DNA from 2 places in the Rhizobium sophoriradicis genome. Region 1 is predicted to be linked to the other one. Evidence: riboswitches for the same ligand, from Rfam matches in the RefSeq annotation. Region 1 holds a riboswitch; the other holds the start of a gene.
What was found. Region 1 has a riboswitch for S-adenosylmethionine ahead of metA (homoserine O-acetyltransferase MetA). Riboswitches for the same ligand answer to the same signal wherever they lie in the genome.
Positions count from the first base shown of each region.

Region 2: another riboswitch for S-adenosylmethionine. It lies ahead of N2597_RS00830 (O-succinylhomoserine sulfhydrylase); the one in region 1 lies ahead of metA (homoserine O-acetyltransferase MetA).

Region 1 covers NZ_CP104152.1:4,022,717-4,030,369, forward strand. Annotated here, with positions in the region: gene N2597_RS19705 (ABC-F family ATP-binding cassette domain-containing protein) at 1-1,232, shown strand, start outside; gene N2597_RS19710 (ABC transporter ATP-binding protein/permease) at 1,282-3,150, opposite strand; SAM riboswitch at 3,306-3,383, shown strand; gene metA (homoserine O-acetyltransferase MetA) at 3,432-4,355, shown strand; gene N2597_RS19720 (aldose epimerase family protein) at 4,470-5,492, shown strand; gene N2597_RS19725 (GntR family transcriptional regulator) at 5,627-6,400, shown strand; gene N2597_RS19730 (SIS domain-containing protein) at 6,397-7,428, shown strand; gene nagA (N-acetylglucosamine-6-phosphate deacetylase) at 7,428-7,653, shown strand, end outside.
Region 2 covers NZ_CP104152.1:163,804-171,456, reverse strand. Annotated here, with positions in the region: gene N2597_RS00845 (TetR/AcrR family transcriptional regulator) at 63-650, shown strand; tRNA gene N2597_RS00840 (tRNA-Gly) at 673-746, opposite strand; gene N2597_RS00835 (2'-deoxycytidine 5'-triphosphate deaminase) at 806-1,900, opposite strand; SAM riboswitch at 1,973-2,051, shown strand; gene N2597_RS00830 (O-succinylhomoserine sulfhydrylase) at 2,096-3,280, shown strand; gene apaG (Co2+/Mg2+ efflux facilitator ApaG/CorD) at 3,496-3,888, shown strand; gene N2597_RS00820 (Hsp33 family molecular chaperone) at 4,116-5,108, opposite strand; gene argF (ornithine carbamoyltransferase) at 5,197-6,111, opposite strand; gene N2597_RS00810 (aspartate aminotransferase family protein) at 6,149-7,348, opposite strand.

The DNA.
Region 1 (7,653 bases):
TCGACAGGGGGTTTGCGCATTTCGAGGCCTGGCGCGACCAGGTGCTCGAGGCCGAGGAGCAGGAGCAGCACAAGCTCGGCAAGGCGATCGAGCGCGAGGAGCATTGGCTGCGCTACGGCGTGACGGCGCGGCGCAAGCGCAATATGCGCCGGCTCGGCGAGTTGCAGACGATGCGTTCGCAGTATCGCGGCCATAAGGGACCGCAAGGCACGGTGCAGGCGACGGCTGCAGACGCGCAGGAATCCGGCAAGCTGGTGATCGAGGCCGATAAGATCACCAAGAGTTTCGGCGAGCGCGCCATCGTTGCGCCCTTCTCCATCCGCGTGCATCGCGGCGATTGCATCGGCTTGGTCGGCCCGAACGGCGCCGGCAAGACGACGCTGTTGAAAATGCTGACGGGGCAGCTCTCTCCGGATAGCGGCACGATAAAACTCGGCACCAATCTGGAGATTGCCACACTCGACCAGAAGCGCGAGGATCTCGATCCGGAGGATACGCTTGCAAACTACCTGACGGATGGGCGTGGCGAAAACCTGATCGTCAACGGCGAGCAGCGGCACGTCACCGGCTACATGAAGGAGTTCCTGTTTCAGCCGGAACAGGCGCGGACGCCGATCAGGAGTCTCTCCGGCGGTGAGCGCGCCCGGCTGATGCTGGCCCGCATACTGTCGCGCCCGGCAAATCTGCTGATCCTCGACGAACCCACAAACGATCTCGACATCGAGACGCTCGACCTCCTGCAGGAAATCGTCGCCGGCTTCCCCGGCACCGTCATTCTCGTCAGTCATGACCGCGATTTCCTCGACCGCACCGTGACCTCGACGATCGCACCCGCCGTGCCGGATGCGCCTGATGGCCGCTGGATCGAATATGCCGGCGGCTATTCGGATATGCTTGCCCAGCGCAAGGGCGCGCTCGAGGAGCGCAAGAAGGCCGAAAAGGCAGCGGAGAAGCCGAAGGTGCAGGAGACGGTGCCTGCCGCCGCAGGCGCGAAGGGCAAGCTCTCCTTCAAGCAGAAATTCGCACTGGAAAACCTGCCGAAGGAGATGTCGAAAGCGGAAGCCGAGATCGCCAAGCGCGAGCTCGTCATGGCCGATCCCAATCTCTTCACGCGCGATCCGGCTGCCTTCAACCGGCTTGCGGCCGAGATGGAGAAACTGCGCGCCGGCCTGATTGCCATGGAAGAGGAGTGGCTGGAGCTCGAAATGCTGCGAGAGGAGCTGGAGGGCTGACTTTCACAAATCAACCGCTCGTTGTAACCAGCGGTCCGGCCAAGGCGACCTAAAGCGCCGGGGAGGGGATGTCGGCGGGGATGGCGGCGGCGCCCGCACTGGCCCTGGCGCCCGGCTGGGCGACCTGCGGCTGCGGCTCTTCGGATTTTGAAGGCAGCGCCTGCAGATGCAGGACGCGCGGCTGCAGCGCCTCAAGATAGGCTTCGGAGCGGCCGATATAGATCATCGCGGTTTCGGGCATGGAGGTCAGCAGCTTTGCCATCGTTGCCTGCCACTCCGGCTCCATGCCTTCCAGCACTTCGTCGAAGATAATCCAGCGCGGGCGCACCAGCAGCAGGCGGGCGAAGCCGATCGCTTTCTGTTCGTCGCTGTCGAGCAGCTTGTCCCAGCGGGCGCGAGTATCGAGCCTTGCGATCAGCGAATGCAGGCCGGCTCTTTCGAGGGCGGCCTCGACGGCCGCCTTCTCGTAGGCATCGGCGCGTTCGGGGAAAGCCAGGGCTTCGCGCAGGGTGCCGCCCGGAACATAGGCGATCTGGGGCACGAACAGCATGTCGTCGACCGGCGGCAGCCCCATCGTGCCGCTGCCGCATGGCCAGAGGCCGGCCATGGCCTGAAACAGCAGCTTGCGGTTGACGCTGTGATCGCCGTTGATCATGATTTTCTCGCCGGCCTTGACCAAGACATCGGTTTCGCGCAGGCGAAAGCCGCCGCATTCCTCGATGTCTTCGCCGATCTTGGCGTTGATCACTACATCCTTCAGCGTCAGTGTGTCGGGCGCGGTGTTCTCATAGGCAATACTGTCCTTCGGGTCGTAGTCCTCGTCCATGTCGAGCAGCGCCTGGCGAAAATCGGTGACGCGCATCAGTGTAGCGCGCCATTCGGCGATCGGGCCGAAATTGGCGACGTACCAGCGCAGCGCCGTATTGACCTGGTTGAAGGCGCCGACCGACATCATCAGCTGGCCGAGGGTCAGGCCGCCGGAGAAATAGGCGGGTGCCGCGACGATGATCGGGATGACGATCACCAGCCAGCCGTAGCCGGCCGAAACCCAGGTGAGATTGGTATTGGCCATGGCGAGCCGCCTGACGACCCGCAGCACCGAGCTGATGTCGGTGTTGATGCGCCGGCGCTCGTTCTCCTCGCCGCGGGCGACGGTGATCGCCGGCATGTTCTCATTGGCATGCATCAGCGTGAAACGAAGCTCGGCCTCCTTCGAAAAGCGGTCGGCATTGAGCTTGACCAGCTTGCGGCCGACGACTTGGCTCAGCACCGAGGCGGAAGCGGCATAGAAAATCGCCGCCCAGACCATGTAACCGGGAATGGAGAAGCTGTGGCCGCTGATGTGGAAGATGAAGCCGCTCGAAAGCTGCCACAGCACGCCGATGAAGCTGACGAGAAGAATGGTCGACTGCAGCAGGCCGAGAACGAGCCCCGTCGTGCTTTCGGCAAGGTTGCGGGAATCCTCATGCAGACGCTGATCCGGGTTCACGCCGATCAGACCGCTGGAGGCGAGCCGCAGCGCCCGCTTGCGCTTCAGCCACTGGTCGACAAGATCGCGCGATAGGCCTTCTCGCATATAAAGCGCGGTCATCTGGTTCAGCCAGGCCTGCAACACATTGAGCAGCAGCAGCGTGCCGGCGATCATTGCGAAGATTTCAAGCTGATGGAAGAATTCGCCGAGATCGCGGCGCTCGAGCGAATCGTAGAAGGGAGCGTTCCATTCATTGAGAATGACCTGGCCATAGGCCGTCGCCAGGATGACAAGGATCAGCACGGTTGCCAGAAACAGCACCTTGCCACGCACTTCAGAATTCCAGAATGCAGAGAACATCACCCCGAGGCGATATGTCAGGCTGAAATCATACCCTACTCCATCCTGCCTCCGGATCCCCGGCCTCCCCTTGGTCTTATCTGCCATCACGCTTTTCCAACACCGCCCATGCTGTCATTATTAACATGCTGGCGTTATCGGTCTATCAACAGATTCTATCAGTCATTAAACTGTGATGAGGCTTGCCTGAGTCGCCGCCGCATGCATTCGGCAGTTGATTCGTCGCTCAACAGCGACTAATTAAGGCATTCCGTGGTGATTTGGCCGGCCGGCTTGCAGCCACGTTAAAAAAGTCGCTAAAGGGCCGCGTGCGGACCGGTAGCGATTTTTTGTCGCCGCCGGTTTTTTATTTTGATCGAGTGACCGCAATGCCCATCAAGATCCCCGATACGCTGCCCGCTTTCGAAACCCTCGTCCAGGAGGGTGTACGGGTAATGACCGAGACGGTGGCGATCCGTCAGGATATTCGCCCATTGCAGATCGGGCTGCTCAATCTCATGCCGAACAAGATCAAGACCGAACTGCAGATGGCCCGCCTGGTCGGCGCCTCGCCGCTGCAGGTGGAGCTGTCGCTGATCCGCATCGGCGGGCACAAGGCGAAGAACACCTCCGAAGATCACCTGCTTGCCTTCTACCAGACCTGGGAAGAGGTAAAGCAGCGCAAGTTCGACGGTTTCATCATCACCGGGGCGCCGATCGAGCTTCTGCCGTATGAGGACGTCACCTATTGGAAAGAGATGCAGGAGATCCTCGACTGGACGGAAACCAACGTCCATTCGACGATGAACGTCTGCTGGGGCGCGATGGCGGCGATCTATCATTTCCACGGCGTTCCGAAATACGAACTGAAGGAGAAGGCCTTCGGTGTCTACCGCCACCGGAACCTGAAGCCTTCCTCGATCTATCTCAACGGCTTTTCCGATAATTTCGAAGTGCCGGTGTCGCGCTGGACGGAGGTGCGGCGCGCCGACATCGAGAAATCCGAAAGCCTGGAAATCCTGATGGAATCGAGCGAGATGGGCGTCTGCCTCGTGCATGAGAAAAGGGGCCGGCGGCTCTACATGTTCAATCATGTCGAATATGATTCCACCTCGCTCTCTGACGAGTATTTCCGTGATGTCGAGGCCGGCGTGCCGATCAAGATGCCGCACAATTACTTCCCGCATAACGACCCGGCGCTTGCGCCGCAGAACCGCTGGCGCAGCCACGCCCATCTCCTGTTCGGCAACTGGATCAACGAAATCTACCAGACGACGCCCTATGACGTCGAAGAGATCGGCATGGATCTCTGAGCGGATGAGCGGATGCCGCGGCATTTCTTTCTGATCCGACCGGTTGCGGATTGAAGCAAATGCGGGCAGGTTCCGGTCCTGAACCCCAAGGATAGAACGGAACGGATGTCGATCATGTCGGAGAAGTTGGAGCGGGAAGTTTTCGGGCAGACGAAGGCGGGGGAAACCGTCTATCGTGTGGTCATCAAGGGCGGCGGGCTCACGGCCAAAATCATCAGCTGGGGCGCGGTCATCCAGGATCTGCGTCTTGAGGGACATGACGCGCCGCTCTCGCTCGGGTTTGAGGAATTCGACAGCTATCCGCTCTATTCCGCCTATTTTGGCGCCACACCCGGCCGCTGCGCCAACCGGATCGGCGGCGGCAAATTCACCCTCGACGGCAAGGCCTATCAGCTCGAGCCGAACGAAAACGGCGTCACGCATCTGCATGGTGGCAGCGACAATATCGCCAAACGCAACTGGACGATCGTCGAGCATGCCGTCGACCGCGTGGTGCTGAAAATCGTCGATCCCGATGGCCGCGCCGGCTATCCCGGCAATTGCACCATCCAGGCAACCTTCTGGGTGCACGGCAACGGCGAACTGTCGGTGACCTACGAATCGACCAGCGATCAGCCGACGCTCGCCAATGTCTGCCAGCACGCCTATTTCAATCTCGACGGCCGCGAGGATGCGCTGGGCCACGACATCATGATCGCCGCCGATCATTATCTGCCGACCGATGAGAGGCAGGTGCCGACCGGCGAGATCCGTTCCGTTGCCGGCACGGAATTCGACCTGCGCGAAATGACGCCGATGAAGCGTTTCGCCGGCAGCGAACAGGTGCTGTACGACCATAACTTCTGCCTGTCAGCCGAACGCACCGCCAAGCGCAGCGTCGCGCTCGCCCGCAGCCTTTATTCCGGTGTGTCGCTTGAAGTGCGCAGCACCGAGCCGGGCGTGCAGTTCTATGCCGGTTTCAAGCTGAATACCGGGGCGCCCGGCCTCGGTGGGCGCAAATACGGCCCCTTCGCCGGCTTCTGCCTGGAAACGCAGGTCTGGCCGGATGCCATCAATCACCAAGGTTTCCCGAATGCGGTGCTGCGCCCCGGCGAAGTGCTGCGCCAGGAGACGGATTATATCTTTACCAAGAGCTGAGCGTCCGCCGGACGAACGCCTGTCAAATTTGAGCGCTATGAAACCCTCTCCGGACACTCGCCGGGGAGGGTTTTTTCTATTGGCATCCGATTGCGTCTTGCCGATTGGTTCTAAATAGGTTCTATTGCCTGCCCATGGATAGAACCAGTCTGATAGGGGAACTGAATAGCCGCGGTCTGCGTGACGCGGGCCTGACCGGGCCGCTCTACAAGCGGCTGGCGCAGGCCCTGACCGGCCTTGTGCAGGAAGGCCTGCTGAAGCCCGGCACCGCGCTTCCGGGCGAGCGCGACCTTGCCGAGGCCTTGAAGCTCGGGCGCGTCACCGTGCGCACCGCCTATCGCGACCTGATGGCGTCGGGCGTACTGGAATCGCGCCACGGAAGCGGTACTTTCGTATCGAGCAGAGTGGAGCGCATGGAACAGTCGCTCTGGCGGCTTTCCTCCTTCTCCGCCGACATGCGCTCGCGCGGGCGGCTGCCGGCCGCACGAATCTTGTCGCGGTCGGTCAACACGCCGTCGCCGGAGGAATCCTTCCTGCTCGGCCTCGGTGGCGACGAGCCGGTTCTGCGGCTCGACCGCCTGCGTCTAGCCGACGGCCTGCCGCTGGCGATTGAGCGCGCCGTGGTGCCGATCAAGTTCCTGGGCGACGATGCCGGCGGCGAAGGATCGCTTTACGACGCGCTGGCGGCCAACGGCCACAGGCCGGTGCGGGCGCTGCAGCGGCTGACCGCGGTCACCCTCGACCCGTCCTCCGCCGCGATCCTGAACGTCAAGGCTGGCGCGCCGGCGCTTCTGATCGAACGTGTCTCGCGCCTGGAAGACCAGCGCGTCGTCGAATACACCCGCTCGCATTATCGCGGCGATGCCTATGATTTCGTTGCCGAATTGAGAATCGGAGATAACCTATGAGTGAGAACCAGTCGCTGATGCTGCAGGAAGCCGGCCAGTCGCCGGAGGTGGTGGCCACACTTCTCGAAAAGGAAAAGCCCATCTTTGCCGAGATCGCCCGGCTGTTTTCGTCCGCCCGCCCGAGCGTGGTGACGACGGCGGCGCGCGGCTCTTCGGATCACGCCGCCACCTTCTTCAAATATCTCTTCGAGATCACCTGCGGCGTTCCGGTCGCCTCGGTCGGTCCGTCGATCGCTTCCGTCTACGGCGCCGCGCTCCATCTGAAGGGCGGCGTGCATTTCACTGTCTCGCAATCGGGTGCCAGCCCCGATATCGTGGCGCTGCAAGAGGCGGCCAAGAAGGGCGGGGCGACGACGATCGCCGTCGTCAACGTCACCGACAGCCCGCTCGCAAAACAGGCCGATATCGTTCTCGGCCTTAATGCCGGCGCCGAAAGGAGCGTTGCGGCAACGAAGTCCTTCATCGCTTCCGTTGCCGCTCTTGCCGGCGTCACGGCTGCGATCGGCGGCGCGTTCGACCTGCAGACAGCGCTCGTCAAGCTGCCGGAGGCGCTTTCGGCCACCGCCGGGATCGATACGGCGGCAGCCGAAGAGGTGCTCTTCAACGCGACCTCGCTCTATACGGCCGGCCGCGGCCCGGCCTTCGCGATCGCGCTCGAAGCGGCTTTGAAGGCCAAGGAAACCGCCGGCCTGCATGCAGAAGCTTTCTCGCTGGCGGAACTGATGCACGGTCCGATGCGCCTGGTGCAGCCGGGTTTCCCGATCGTCGCCTTTGCGCCCGACGACGCGGCCTTCGCCAATAACGGCCAGGCGCTGGAGCGCCTGCAGAAACTCGGCGCCACCACCGTCAGTTTCTCCACGCAGCCGCTCTCTGGCCTCAATCTGCGGGTGCCGACGACGGGCAACGGTCTCGTCGATCCGCTGGTGTCGCTGCTCGTCTATTACCGGCTGATCGAGTCGGTAACACGCCGCAAGGGCTTCGATCCGGACAAGCCGGCAAACCTGCTCAAGGTGACGGAGACGGTCTGATGGCCCGCAAGATCTTCATCGGCGCCCGTATCTTCGACGGCGAGCGCTTTCATGACGACAAGGCGCTGATCGTTGCCGACGGCCGGGTCGAAGCGATCGCCGCTGGAAACGATCTGCCGGACGCCGAGACGGTGACGCTTGCCGGCGGCGTGCTTTCGGCCGGCTTCATCGATGCGCAGGTCAACGGCGGCGGCGGGCGGATGCTGAACGACGAACCATCAGTCG
Region 2 (7,653 bases), 640 kb from region 1:
TAGATTGCGACCTAACTCTAAAAGGGGTATAGATGTCAAACGAAATCTAATTGGAGATCGAAATGAGAGTCAGTCGTGCCCAAGCCGAGGCCAACCGCGAAACAGTGATCAATGTCGCAAGCCGGCTCTTCCGGGAGCATGGTTTCGACGGCATCGGGCTGAAAGATCTGATGAAAGGTGCCGGCCTCACTCAAGGCGGATTTTACAAACAGTTCCAATCGAAAGACGATCTCGCAGCGCTGGCGTCCGGGCGAGCGATGGAGAGTGCAATTCGCCGGTGGTCGAGGGTTGCCGCCGGAAGCGCCGATCCCTTCGGCGCGGTTGTCGGCATGTATCTCTCAACCGGGCACCAGGAAGAGAAAGGCGATGGTTGCCCCCTGGCCGCGCTCGGTTCCGACGCGGCGCGTCAGAGCGAGGAGGTGCGGGCTCCATTTCAGAACGGCATCGAAGCTCACCTTCAGGTTCTCGACGAATTGATCCCGGCATCGGATCGCGCGAAACCTTATGACAAAGCCATGGTCGTGCTGTCCCTCATGGTCGGCGCCGTAACCATCTCTCGCATCATGACCGATCAGGCCATGTCGGAGCGACTGCTGGATGCCGCCGCCGATGCAGTCAAGCGCATCGCGGGCGACACGGACGAAGAATGAGATTTCGGTTGTGATGAGGAGCTGGAGCGGGTGAAGGGAATCGAACCCTCGTATTCAGCTTGGGAAGCTGCTGCTCTACCATTGAGCTACACCCGCGACGGGTTGAGATTTCCAACAGATGGGGGCCGCTGTCAAGTCGCACAGAATGCTGACTGTCAGATGCGGAAGTGTTTCGAGAGTTTGAGGCCCTGGGCCTGGTAGTTGGAGCCGAGGCCGGAGCCGTAGAGGCTTGCCGGTTTTTCCTGCATGTGTTCGTAGATGAGGCGGCCGACGATCTGGCCGTCTTCGAGGATGAACGGCACTTCGTGGCTGCGCACTTCGAGCACGGCGCGGCTGCCGCGGCCGCCGGCCGGGGCATGGCCGAAGCCCGGATCGAAGAAGCCGGCGTAGTGGACGCGGAATTCGCCGACCAGCGGATCGAACGGGGTCATCTCGGCGGCATAATCCGGTGGCACATGCACGGCCTCGCGCGAGACGAGGATATAGAATTCATCGGGATCGAGGATCAGCTCGTTGCGGCCGCGGCTATAGAGCGGCTCCCAGAAATCGAAGATGTCGTGCTGATCCTTCTCGTCGACATCGACGACGGCGGTGTGGTGCTTGCCGCGATAGCCGATCAGGCCGTCCTTGTCGCCGCTGAGATCAATCGAAAGCGCGATGCCGCCGCCCGATACGTTCGGCTGCTTGCTGGCGACAAGCGTCTCGCTTTCATGCAGTTTCAACAGTTCCGGCTCGCCGAGCAGGGACTGGCCGACGCGGAAGCGGATCTGCGACAGACGCGAGCCACGGCGCACGACGATCGGGAAGGTGCGCGGGCTGATTTCGAGATAGAGCGGGCCGGAATAGCCCGCCGGGATCTTGTCGAACTCCTGGGCGTAATCGGTGATGACGCGGGTGAAGATATCGAGACGGCCGGTCGAGCTTTTCGGATTGGCCGAGGCCGACATGTCGGCCGGCAGCGCCAAGCTCTCCATCAGCGGTACGATGTAAACGCAGCCGGTTTCAAGGACTGCGCCCTGAGACAGGTCGATCACGTGCAGGCTGAGGCGATCGAGCTTATCCGACACAAGATGCGAGGGGCCGGGCATGAAGGAGGCGCGCACGCGAAAGGCCTTGGATCCCAAGCGCAGGTCCAGGCTTGCCGGCTGGATCTGATCACGGTCCAGCTCCCGCTCGGAGTTAAGACGCCCCGATTCAAACAGCGCTGCTATCGCGCGGTCCGCCAGAATTCCAGTTTCGCGAGCCATCATGCCCCATCCATCTTTTGCGCCGACAAAACCAAATACGGGGAATTGACGCAAGCAGCTAACAGCAGTATTGCAGAATTATCCCGTGGTGATTTGGCCGGTCGGCTTGCAGCCACGTTAAACAAGTGGCTAAAAAGACCGGGTTATGAAACCGGTCTGCTTTTGCGGCCGGTTTTTTTGTTATGTGAAGGTGATGGCATGAGCAAGACCTGGCGCCCGGCAACCCAACTCGTCCATGGCGGCACGCTGCGTTCGCAATATGGCGAAACGTCCGAGGCAATCTATCTCACGCAGGGCTTCGTCTACGAGACGTCGGAGGCCGCCGAAGCCCGCTTCAAGGGCGAGACGGACGGTTATATCTACGCCCGCTACGGCAGCCCCACCAACGACATGTTCGAAAAGCGCATGTGCATGCTCGAAGGCGCCGAAGACGCCCGCGCCACCGCCTCCGGCATGGCGGCCGTCAGTGCGGCGATCCTCTGCCAGGTCAAGGCGGGCGACCATATCGTTGCCGCGCGCGCCCTTTTCGGCTCCTGCCGCTGGGTGGTGGAAACATTGGCGCCAAAATACGGCATCGAATGCACGCTGGTCGACGGCCGCGATTTGAAGAACTGGGAAGAGGCGATCCGGCCGAACACCAAGGTGTTCTTCCTGGAAAGCCCGACCAACCCGACGCTCGAGATCATCGATATCGCCGGTGTGGCAAAACTCGCCAACCAGGTCGGCGCCAAGGTCGTCGTCGACAACGTCTTCGCCACGCCGCTCTTCCAGAAGCCCTTGGAGCTCGGCGCCCATATCGTCGTCTATTCCGCCACCAAGCATATCGACGGCCAGGGCCGCTGCCTCGGCGGCGTCGTGCTGGCCGACAAGGCCTGGATCGACGAGAACCTGCACGACTATTTCCGCCATACCGGCCCGGCCATGTCGCCGTTCAACGCCTGGACGCTTCTGAAGGGCATCGAGACGCTGCCGCTGCGCGTCAAACAGCAGACGCAGAATGCCGCGAAGATCGCCGATTTCCTGGCCGAGCAGAACAAGGTCGCCAAGGTGATCTATCCCGGCCGCGCCGATCATCCGCAGGCCGACATCATCGCCAAGCAGATGAAGGGCGGTTCGACGCTTGTCGCCTTCGAGCTGAAGGGCGGCAAGGAGGCGGCCTTCGCGCTGCAGAACGCGCTCGATATCATCAAGATCTCCAATAATCTCGGCGACAGCAAGAGCCTGATCACCCATCCGGCGACGACGACCCACAAGAACCTGTCGGAAGAGGCCCGCGCCGAACTCGGCATCTCGCCGGGCACGGTTCGCCTTTCGGCCGGCATCGAGGATACGGACGACCTGATCGAGGATTTCGCCAAGGCGCTTGCCAAGGTTTCGGCCTGATCGACAGCATTGACGGCCGAGCCTCCGGGTTCGGCCGTCCCGGCCGCGGCATCGGTGCGCCGGCGCTGACCAAGTAAAATTAATACTGACAATTAGGCTTAACGATCGAAAACCATGCGATCACGGCTGTTTCATCGCCGATCAACGTTCCGTTTCTTGACGGACAGGGCCTTCTTATAAGATACGGGTAACATATCTTGACTAAGGTGCAAGGCATGTATCGCGCCCTCACAAGAGATATCGAAGTCGTCGTCGAACCATTCTATCTGGAGGAGCAATCCGATCCGGAAGACGATCGCTACGTCTGGGGTTACCGGATTGTCATCAGCAACAATTCCGGCGTCGCCGTTCGCCTCATCAACCGCTACTGGAACATCACCGACCAGAACGGCCAGGTGGACGAGGTGACCGGCCCCGGCGTCGTCGGCGAACAGCCGCGGCTCAGACCCGGCGACACCTACGAATATTCCTCCGGCTGCCCGCTCGATACGCCCTCCGGGCTGATGTTCGGCCATTATCAGATGGAAACGGACGAAGGCGAGCTGTTCGACGTCGACATCCCCGCCTTCTCGCTGGATTCACCAGGGCTGCTGCGCGTGCTGAACTGACGTGTAACGCCACAGGCGGCACGACACCTCGACCCAGGAGATTGCCGACACCAGCCCCTCATCCGGCTGCCGCCACCTTCTCCCCGTAAACGGGGCGAAGGGAGCATGCCGCAAGCTCTCCGTTCCCCTCCTCGCTCTCGCAGGGCACGTCCCCTCGCCCCGTTTTTACGGGGAGAGGGTTAGGGTGAGGGGCAGTCATGCGCGCAACCGGACAGCAGTGGTGTCAACTACTCCGCCGGCTGAAGCTCGGTCGGCTCGAAACGGTAGGTGGTCGAGCAGAATTCGCAGGTCACGGCGATCTCGCCGTTTTCCTGGCTTTCCTCGATCTCCTCGGCCGAAAATCCCTTCAGCACGCCCTTGATCTTGTCGCGCGAACAGCTGCAGCGGTCGAAGACGGCGCGCGGTTCGTAGACGCGCACGCCGCGCTCGTGGAACAGCCGGAACAAGAGCCGTTCGGTGCCGACAAGCGGGTCGGTCAATTCGTCGGCGTCGATGGTTTCGACCAGCGAACGGGCTTCGACCCAGGCATCGTCTTCGCCATGCGGGCGGTCGCCGTTATCGCCGTCGCCGCCGTGGAGATCCGGGTGGCGCATGCGCTCGGGCGCCTCCGGCAGGAACTGGGCGACGAGGCCGCCGGCCCGCCAGCGATGGCGCGGCTTGCCGGCATCGTCACGGTCGAAGAGCTCTGCAGCAGCCAGGCGCACGCGCGTCGGGATCTGCTCCGACTGACGGAAATAGACACCGGCGATTTCCTCGAGCGAGGTGCCATCGAGCGCGACAATGCCCTGGTAGGGCTGCGCGAACTTGCCCTGGTCGATGGTGAAGGCGAGCACCCCCTTGCCGAGCAGCTGTTCCGGCTCGGTCTCGCCCGCTTCAACCGCCTTGGCAAGCAGCGCTTGATCGAAACGGGCATAGGCACGCACATTTTCCGGCGTCGAGAAATCGGCGACGAGAAGATCGACCGGGCCATCGCCCTTGGTCTGCACGGTGAACTTGCCGTCGAATTTCAGCGAGGTGCCGAGCAGCACCGTCAGCACGACGACTTCGGCAAGCAGCCGGGCGACGGGGGCGGGATAATGATGGCGCTCGAGAATCGCATCGAGCATCGGGCCGAGCTGGACGGCGCGGCCGCGCACATCCAGACCCTCCACCTGGAAAGGGACGACATGGTCATCGCCGGCGAAATCGAACTGGCCGAGGGCGGCTGCAGCTTCTGCCATGGCTTTCACTCCTAGTTTTCAAGCGAAGAGCAAGGGTGCCCTTCGCTCGCGCGGCCGCGCGTTTTCACACGCGGCGTCCGATTATGGTTCAGATCGCGCCCAGGCACCAAGCAAGAATCGACTTCTGCGCATGAAGACGGTTTTCCGCTTCATCGAAGACCACGGATTGGGGGCCGTCGATCACCTCATCCGTCACTTCCTCGCCGCGATGGGCGGGCAGGCAATGCATGAACAATGCATCGCTGCCGGCCTTGGCCATCAAGGCCGCATTGACCTGATAAGGCTGAAAGACGTTGTGACCCCGGGCCCGATGTTCCTGATTCATGGAGACCCAGGTATCGGTCACCACGCAATCGACGCCTTCGACCGCACGGTCGGCATCATGACAGAGCATGATTTCGGCGCCCTCATTGCGGGCCCAGTTCAGATAGTGATCCTTGGGCTCCGAACCAAGGGGTACGGCCATGTTCATGCGGTAGCCGAAACGCGCCGCCCCCTCGACCAGCGAATGCAGCACGTTGTTGCCGTCGCCTGTCCAGGCGATGGTCTTGCCCTTGATCGGGCCACGATGCTCCTCGAAGGTCATGATGTCGGCCATGATCTGGCAGGGATGGGTATCATCCGTCAGCGCGTTGATCACGGGCACGGTCGCATGCTCGGCAAGCTCCAGCAGGCGCGAGTGCTCGGTGGTGCGGATCATGATCGCATCAACATAACGCGACAGCACCTTGGCGGTGTCGCCGATTGTCTCGGCGCGGCCGAGCTGCATTTCGGTGCCTGACAAAAACAGCGTTTCGCCGCCGAGCTGTCGCATGCCGACGTCGAAGGAGACGCGGGTGCGCGTCGACGGCTTTTCGAAGATCATCGCCAGCATCTTGCCGGCGAGCGGCTTGTCACCCTGGCCTGCCTTGAAGGCCTGCTTGCGGGCAAGCGCATCGTTCATGATGGTTCTGAGGTCGGCCGATGTGACGGCCGAAAGATCGAGGAAATGTTTAGGAGCCATGTTCTTACCTGTCGTGCGCCCGAAGGCGGCAATCCCTTCAAGCCGTCTTCTTGACCTTGGAGGCGCGGATGCTCTCGGCGGCGCTCTCGAGGCGGGCGAGACCCTCGCGGGCTTCCTCGGCGGTGACGACGAGCGGCGGAAGAAGGCGGATGACGTTGTCACCTGCCGGCACACCGAGCAGATGCGCCGCGCGGATCGCCTGCAGCAGCTCGGCCGAGGGTACGGCCGCCTTGACGCCGAGCAGCAGGCCCTCGCCCCTGATATCCTCGATCACATCGGGATAACGGTCCTTCAGCGAGGCCAGCCCCTGACGGAAGACCAAGGCGACGTCGCGCACATGTTCCAGGAAGCCGTCGGCGAGGATGACGTCGAGCACGGCGCCGCCGACGGCCATGGCCAGCGGATTGCCGCCATAGGTCGAACCATGGGTGCCGGCCTTCATGCCGGAGGCGGCCTCAGCAGTGGCAAGGCAGGCGCCGAGCGGGAAACCGCCGCCGATGCCCTTGGCGACAGCCATGATGTCGGGTGTGATGCCCGACCACTCATGGGCGAAGAGCTTGCCGGTGCGGCCAACCCCGGTCTGGACCTCGTCAAGGATCAGCAGCAGGCCTTTCTCGTCGCAGATCCGGCGCAGCGCCTTCATGAACTCAGCCGTGGCGGGGCGCACGCCGCCCTCGCCCTGCACCGGCTCTATGAGGATTGCCGCCGTCGCATCGGTGATCGCGGCGCGTACCGCTTCGATGTCGCCGAACGGCACCTGATCGAAGCCCGGCGTCTTGGGGCCGAAGCCTTCGAGATATTTCTCCTGGCCGCCGGCGGCGATCGTCGCAAGCGTGCGCCCATGGAAGGCGCCTTCGAAGGTGATGATATGGAAGCGCTCGGGATGGCCCTTGGAAAACTGATAGCGGCGCGCCGTCTTGATCGCGCATTCGAGCGCCTCGGCACCGGAATTGGTGAAGAACACCTTGTCGGCAAAGGTGGCGTCCGTCAGCCGTTTGGCCAAGCGCTCCTGGCCGGGGATCTCATAGATGTTGGAGAGGTGCCAGACCTTGTCGGCCTGCTCCTTCAAGGCGGCGACCACATGCGGATTGCCGTGGCCGACCGAGGTGACGGCGACGCCGGCGCCGAAATCGAGATAACGCTCGCCGCTTTCGGTGATCAGCCATACGCCCTCGCCTCGCTCGAACCGCAGCGGGGCACGAGAATAGGTGTCATAAAGCGGCGCGGCTTCGGCCATGGCGCGGTCTCCCGATCAGTGTGTTGTCAAGCACGGACTCCGGCTAAGAAAACTGGGCCCGAAAAATCAAAAATGCCGCCTTTCGGCGGCGATCGGTACTATTTCCTTTTCGCGCTGCAATGTCAACAAAACTGCGCCCTTAGCGCATGCAGCAAGCTTGTACAGCGGCATTTTCAGCCTTCAACAGGCATTATTGCAGAAATGACACGCAGGGGCAGCAAGTTGGGGAAAACTACGAATTCGATTCATCCGGATTCCCGCGACTCTTGTCACGGAGTCAGCCTCACACTAGGTTAAAGTTCAAT